Regions from separate parts of the Streptomyces sp. NPDC002138 genome, predicted to be linked through region 2. Evidence: riboswitches for the same ligand, from Rfam matches in the RefSeq annotation. Region 2 holds a riboswitch; the other holds the start of a gene.
The links. A riboswitch is a leader RNA that binds a small molecule or an ion and turns the genes downstream of it on or off. The one in region 2 is predicted to bind glycine.

Region 1: linked by a shared signal. The riboswitch ahead of gcvT (glycine cleavage system aminomethyltransferase GcvT) and the one ahead of gcvP (aminomethyl-transferring glycine dehydrogenase) in region 2 are both predicted to bind glycine.

The regions. Positions count from the first base shown of each region.
Region 1 covers NZ_JBEOXE010000002.1:22,617-26,250, forward strand. The annotation lists gene ABT084_RS01235 (enhanced serine sensitivity protein SseB) at 1-581, opposite strand, end outside; gene ABT084_RS01240 (AAA family ATPase) at 682-1,386, opposite strand; glycine riboswitch at 1,645-1,745, shown strand; gene gcvT (glycine cleavage system aminomethyltransferase GcvT) at 1,937-3,052, shown strand; gene gcvH (glycine cleavage system protein GcvH) at 3,135-3,518, shown strand; gene glyA (serine hydroxymethyltransferase) at 3,536-3,634, shown strand, end outside.
Region 2 covers NZ_JBEOXE010000070.1:26,329-29,962, reverse strand. The annotation lists gene ABT084_RS31725 (DNA polymerase IV) at 1-905, shown strand, start outside; gene ABT084_RS31720 (PRC-barrel domain-containing protein) at 906-1,298, opposite strand; glycine riboswitch at 1,413-1,511, shown strand; gene gcvP (aminomethyl-transferring glycine dehydrogenase) at 1,708-3,634, shown strand, end outside.

The sequences.
Region 1 (3,634 bases), on a different contig from region 2:
TCCCATCCCAGCAGGCGGACACCGATGTACAGCTGCGGGTCCCCGGCCTCGACGCTGGCCAGGCAGCGGTGGGCGGCCGCGATCACCCCGCTGGCCCGGAATTCCTCGGCCGCGGCGGTCAGGAAGTCCACCGGGTCGTGCTGCCAGTCGGGCTCGTACAGGCGGACCCGGCCGCCGCTCGCCGGACCGTCCAGTTCGCTGCGCCCGGCCCGGCAGAGCACGGCCACGGCGGGCGGCGGCAGCGGGACGCCGACGGCGCCCTCGGGGTTCACGGCGATGCCGAGCTGCGGGGGCAGACCGCGGGCGAATTCGACGGCGGGGGCCACGGCGAAGTCCATGCCGGTGCCCACGCACGCCAGGAACTGCGCCTCGGAGCTGTAGACGGGCACGTAGGCGGCGCCGCCGATGTCCATGGTCGGCAGGCTCAGGCCCGCGGCCCCGGGGCCGCTGCCCGCGGGGAGCGGGACCCAGACGTGACTGCGGGCCAGGGTCTCCAGGATCCGGGGTCCGGCCTGCGGGTCGCCCATCGCCGTACCGAGGACCGCTTCGAGTTCGTTGGCCGGCCAGCCGTTGCCCTGCATGCCCGTGTCTCCCCGTGTCCGTGCCGGTGCCGGTGCCCTCGCCGGTGACGCCCACCGTCGCCGCCGACCGTCACCGCTGTCGCCGCTGTCACCGCCGAGGCTAATGCGTCCCCGGCCCGGCGCCGAAGCCGATCCGGGTGACCCGGGCGGCCGCCTCACGGTCGAGCAGGACGGCGGAGGCGCAGCCGGCCGGAAGCCGGCCCGCTTCGGCCTCGAGCAGCAGCCGGGTGACCGCGCCGCGGTGCCGGGCGAAGGCGTACGCCGACACTCCGCGGCCCCGGGCCCGCTGCCCGGCCAGCGCCTGCTCGGCCGTGGCGTCGAGCAGCACCAGGTGCAGGGCGCGGCCCCGGCGGCGGGCGGCGCCGGCCAGCAGCGCCCGTACCCAGGCCTGCGTGCCGCAGTCGTGGACGACGGCCGAGTCCCCCGAGCGCAGCACCTGCCACAGCCTCCAGTAGTGCGCGGCGCGCACCAACGGCCGGTAGGCGGCGTACGGCAGGCCCCCGGGCATCCGGCGCTCCCAGCGCGCGCGGGTGTCCTGGGAGTCGATCCCGCCGCCCGCGACGGCGCGCTCGATGAGGGTGCTCTTGCCGCCGCCGGGGAGGCCGGACACGACGACGATGTCCCCGTCGGCGAAGCCGAGCCGGACCGGGCCGCCGCGGGGCGCCGCACCCCGGCCGCGCAGGTCCCGCACAACGGCGCCGGAGCCGACGCCGGGGCCGACGCCGGGGGCGGCCGCTTCCCGCGCCCGCCGCCCCGGCTGGACCGGTACGCCACCCACCGTCGCGCCCGCCCCTGCCCCTGCCACCGCGCCCGCCGTCGTCGCCGTCCCTGCCGCCGTCCCCGCCGCCGCGCCGAATCTGCGCACAGTGATCGCCTCCCCCGGATCGGGTCACCAGGACCCTTGCCCCCTGAGTGTAAAGAGACGGTAATGCGGCGGACATGGTTCCGGTCGGGTCGTCGGGCCAGGGGCGGGCGTCGGCCCCGTCCGGGGGCCCGCACGCCCATTCGGGTCCGGGCCGTGCAATGATGTGCGCCATCTGGACCCAACTGCATAAAGGCCGCTTGAATCCACGCGGGAGAGTCCCGGGAGCTGCTCCGCACCCCGGGCGCCGAAGGAGCAAGACCCTCCCTTGAATCTCTCAGGCCCCGTACCGCGTGGATGAGGCAGATCTGAAAAGCGAGCCGCACCGCCTCCTGGCCGGTGCGCGCTCCACCCAAGGTGCAAGTCGAGGAACTCGGTGCGAATCGAGGAACTCTCGGCGAACCTCTCAGGTTCCGATGACAGATGGGGAGGATCCTCCTCGTCATGTCATGTCGATGCCCTGTCGATGCCCCGGGACCTGGGAGCCACACCCATGAGCACTGCCCCCCGCCTGACCGCCCTTGACGCGCTGCACCGTTCCCTCGGTGCGACGATGACCGACTTCGCGGGCTGGGACATGCCGCTGCGGTACGGCAGCGAGCGCGACGAGCACAACGCCGTCCGCACCAAGGCAGGCCTGTTCGACCTGTCCCACATGGGCGAGATCACCCTGACCGGCCCCGAGGCCGTCAAGGTCCTCGACCACGCGCTGGTCGGGAACATCTCCACCGTCGGCGTCGGCCGGGCCCGGTACACGCACATCTGCCGCGAGGACGGCGGCATCCTCGACGACCTGATCGTCTACCGCCTCGGCGAGACCGAGTTCATGGTCGTCGCGAACGCCTCCAACGCCCAGGTCGTCCTCGACGCCCTCACGGAGCGCGCCGCCGGTTTCGACGCCGAGGTCCGCGACGACCGCGACGCGTACGCCCTGCTCGCGGTCCAGGGCCCGGAGTCCCCGGACATCCTGAAGTCCCTGACCGACGCCGACCTGGACGGTCTGAAGTACTACGCCGGTCTGCCCGGCACGGTCGCCGGCGTGCCCGCGCTGATCGCGCGCACCGGCTACACCGGCGAGGACGGCTTCGAGCTGTTCGTCGCCCCCGAGCACGCCGTGGAGCTGTGGCAGGCGCTGACCAAGGCGGGCGAGGGCGTCGGCCTGATCCCCTGCGGCCTGTCCTGCCGCGACACGCTGCGCCTGGAGGCGGGCATGCCGCTGTACGGGCACGAGCTGACGACCGCGCTGACCCCCTTCGACGCGGGTCTGGGCCGGGTCGTGAAGTTCGAGAAGGAAGGCGACTTCGTCGGCCGCGCCGCCCTGGAGGCCGCCGCCGAGCGCGCCGCCTCCGCGGCCCCGCGCAAGCTGGTCGGCCTGATCGCCGAGGGCCGTCGCGTCCCGCGCGCCGGGTTCCCGGTCGTCGCCGACGGCCAGGTCATCGGCGAGGTCACCTCGGGCGCACCGTCCCCGACGCTGGGCAAGCCGATCGCCATGGCGTACGTCGACGCGGCGCACGCCGCACCGGGCACCTCCGGCGTCGGCGTCGACATTCGCGGTACCCATGAGCCGTACGAGGTCGTGGCCCTGCCGTTCTACAAGCGCCAGAAGTGACGCTTCCCCCCACCGGGAAGCCCGCTTCACCTCGTCAGACCCCTGTCCATCAGCACTCCCCCGCATCCAGGAGAATCAGGTCATGAGCAACCCCCAGCAGCTGCGTTACAGCAAGGAGCACGAGTGGCTGTCGGACGCCGTGGACGGCGTCGCGACGGTCGGCATCACGGAGTTCGCGGCCAACGCGCTCGGTGACGTCGTATACGCCCAGCTGCCCGCGGTGGGCGACAGCGTGACCGCGGGCGAGACCTGCGGCGAGCTGGAGTCGACCAAGTCCGTCAGCGACCTGTACTCCCCCGTCACGGGCGAGGTCGTCGAGGCCAACCAGGACGTCGTGGACGACCCGGCGCTCGTCAACACCGCTCCGTTCGAGGGTGGCTGGCTGTTCAAGGTGCGCCTCGCGGGCGAGCCGGACGACCTCCTCAGCGCCGACGAGTACGCCGCGCTCACCCACTCCGACAACTGACACCCCAGGGGATCCTGATGTCCGTTCTCAACACCCCTCTGCACGAGCTCGACCCCGACGTCGCCGCCGCCGTCGACGCCGAACTCGTGCGCCAGCAGTCCACCCTGGAAATGATC
Region 2 (3,634 bases):
GGGTGGGGCCGGCCACGGGGGAGCATCTGCGCCGGGCCGGGATCACCACCGTGGGGGAGCTGGCCGAAGCCGGTGAGGACGAGCTGGTCCGGATGACCGGGCGCGCGCACGGGGTGGCCCTGTACCGGATGGCCCTGGGCCTGGACGACCGGCCGGTGGTCGCCGAGCGCGACGCGAAGTCCGTGTCGGTCGAGGACACCTTCGACGTGGACCTGCACGACCGGGTCCGGATCCGGGGCGAGGTGCAGCGGCTCGCGGAGCGGTGCGTGGGGCGGCTGCGCGCGTCCGGGCACTCCGGGCGGACGATCGTGCTCAAGGTGCGCCGGTACGACTTCTCCACGCTCACCCGCTCCGAGACCCTGCGCGGGCCCACGGACGACCCGGCGGTGGTCCGGGAGGCGGCGGCGCGGCTGCTGGAGGGGGTCGACACCACGGGCGGGGTGCGGCTGCTGGGCGTGGGGGTGTCGGGGCTGGCCGACTACACGCAGGAGGACCTGTTCGCCCAGGCGGAGGCCCAGGCGGAGGCGGAGGAGCGCGACGCCGCGGAGGCGAAGGGGCAGGACGAGGGCGCCGGGGGAGAAGCGGCCGCGGGGCCGCCGACGGCCGACGCGGCCGCGGGGGGCGTCGGGGGCGCGGGGGCGCCCGTACCGGTGGGGGAGGCGGCGGCCGGGGGTGAGGCCGGTCCGCCGCCGGAGCGGCGGTGGCCGGCCGGGACCGACGTGCGCCACGGCACGTACGGGCCCGGCTGGGTGCAGGGCAGCGGGGTGGGCCGGGTGACCGTGCGCTTCGAGCAGCCGGGATCGGCCCCGGGCCGGGTGCGCACCTTCCGGATGGACGACGCCGAACTGGAGGCGTCCGATCCGCTGCCGCTGGTCGGGGAACCTGCCGAAGAAGAGACGGAATAGCTAGTTTTCGTCGCCCGCCAGGCGGCCGAAGTCGCGATCGCGGTCGCGGCCGGGGTCGCCGTGGTGGAAGTCACTCGGCAAGGTCACGTCCAGGCCGTAGTGGTGGTAGAGCTGGAGCTCCTGCTCCGGCGAGAGGTGGCGGCCGACCCCGAAATCGGGGGCGTCCTTGATCAGGGCGCGTTCGAAGGGCACCCGCAGGGCGTCACCCACCACCTCGCTCGGCTCCAGCGGGACGAAGGCGTCCCGGCTGAAGAGTCCGGTTCGTACGGCGGCCCATTCCGGGACGCCCGTGGCATCGTCGAGGTAGACCTCGTCCACGGTGCCGATCTTCGTGCCATTGCGGTCGAACGCCTTGCGGCCGATCAGGCTGCGCGGATCGATGTCGGTCTGCACGGTCGCCTCCTTTTGGTCGCAACTCCTGCGTAATGACTACAAAAGTGCATTTCCGGGGAGGGGGCCACTCGAGGGAGGGCCCAGATCCTCGCTGGTAGGCTGGGGAACGGCTGCTGACCCTGTGCGGGAGAGTCCTCCGATCGAGTTCGTCGGAGGCGCCGAAGGAGCAACTCCTCCCCGGAATCTCTCAGGCAGACGTACCGCACGGACGAGGCCACTCTGGAAAGCAGGGCGGGTAACGGATCGCAGTTCCGGTACCCCTCCTCACCGACGGTGAAAGCCGGATCTCCACGGGCGACCCCCAGGAGGCCCGGTGAAGCTCTCAGGTTGACATGACAGAGGGGGAGGCCGTCCGGGTGCCCGCGCCGTGGTACCCCTCGCAGGTCGTACGACCAGGAGGCCTCCGTACATGACCGCCAACCGCATTCCGCTCTCCCAGCTGGAGCGAGGCATCCCCTTCGAGCAGCGCCACATCGGCCCGGACGCCGAGGCGCAGGCGAAGATGCTGGCCCAGGTGGGCTACGGCTCCCTGGACGACCTGACCGCCGCCGCGGTGCCGGACGTCATCAAGAGCGCCGAAGCACTGAACCTCCCCGAGGCCCGCACCGAGGCCGAGGTGCTCGCGGAGCTGCGCGGTCTCGCCGACCGCAACCAGGTCCTGACCCCCATGATCGGCCTCGGTTACTACGGCACCTTCACGCCGCCGGTGATCCTGCGCAACGTCATGGAGAACCCGGCCTGGTACACGGCGTACACGCCCTACCAGCCCGAGATCTCGCAGGGCCGCCTCGAAGCCCTGCTGAACTTCCAGACGGTCGTCGCCGACCTGACCGGACTGCCGACCTCCGGCGCCTCCCTGCTCGACGAGGGCACCGCGGCCGCCGAGGCCATGCAGCTCGCCCGCCGCGTGGGCAAGGTCAAGGGCGGGGTCTTCCTCATCGACGCGGACACGCTGCCGCAGACCATCGCGGTCATCCAGACGCGCGCCGAGCCCACCGGGGTCGAGGTCGTCGTCGCCGACCTGTCCGAGGGCATCCCGGCCGAGATCGCCGAGCGCGGCGTCTTCGGCGTGCTCCTCCAGTACCCGGGCGCCTCCGGCGCGGTCCGCGAGCTGAAGCCGGTCATCGACCAGGCGCACGGCCTCGGCGCGATCGTCACCGTCGCCGCCGACCTGCTCGCCCTGACCCTGCTCACCTCCCCGGGCGCGCTCGGCGCGGACATCGCCATCGGCACGACCCAGCGCTTCGGCGTCCCGATGGGCTTCGGCGGTCCGCACGCCGGTTACATGGCCGTCCAGGAGAAGCACGCCCGCTCGCTGCCCGGGCGCCTGGTCGGTGTCTCCGTCGACGCCGACGGCAACAAGGCCTACCGCCTGGCCCTGCAGACCCGCGAGCAGCACATCCGCCGCGAGAAGGCCACCAGCAACATCTGTACCGCCCAGGTGCTGCTCGCCGTCATGGCCGCCATGTACGCCGTCTACCACGGCCCCGACGGCCTGCGGACGATCGCCCGCCGCACCCACCGCTACGCCGCCCTGCTCGCCGCGGGCCTGACGGCCGGCGGGGTCGAGCTGGTCCACGGCTCGTACTTCGACACCGTCACCGCGCGGGTGCCCGGCAAGGCCGCCCAGGTCGTGGCCGCCGCCCGCGAGGCCGGGGTCAACCTCCACCAGGCCGACGCGAACCACGTCTCCGTCTCCTGCGACGAGACCACCCTGCGCGCCGACATCGACGCCGTGTGGGCCGCCTTCGGCGTCACCGCGGACATCGAGGCGCTGGACGAGGTCACCGCCGACACGCTGCCCGAGGCCCTGCTGCGCTCGGACGCGTACCTGAGCCACCCGGTCTTCCACCAGCACCGCTCCGAGACGGCGATGCTGCGCTACCTGCGCAAGCTCTCGGACAAGGACTACGCGCTGGACCGCGGCATGATCCCGCTGGGCTCCTGCACCATGAAGCTCAACGCGACCACCGAAATGGAGCCGGTCACCTGGCCCGAATTCGGCCAGTTGCACCCCTTCGCTCCGATCGAACAGGCCGCGGGCTACCTCACGCTCATCACCGAGCTGGAGGAACGTCTCTGCGAGGTCACCGGCTACGACAAGGTGTCCATCCAGCCCAACGCCGGCTCGCAGGGTGAGCTGGCCGGTCTGCTCGCCGTACGGGCGTACCACCGGGCCAACGGCGACGAGCAGCGCACCGTCTGCCTCATCCCGTCCTCCGCGCACGGCACCAACGCCGCCAGCGCCGTGATGGCCGGCATGAAGGTCGTCGTCGTCAAGACGGCGGACGACGGCGAGGTCGACGCCGCCGACCTGCGCGCCAAGATCGAGCAGT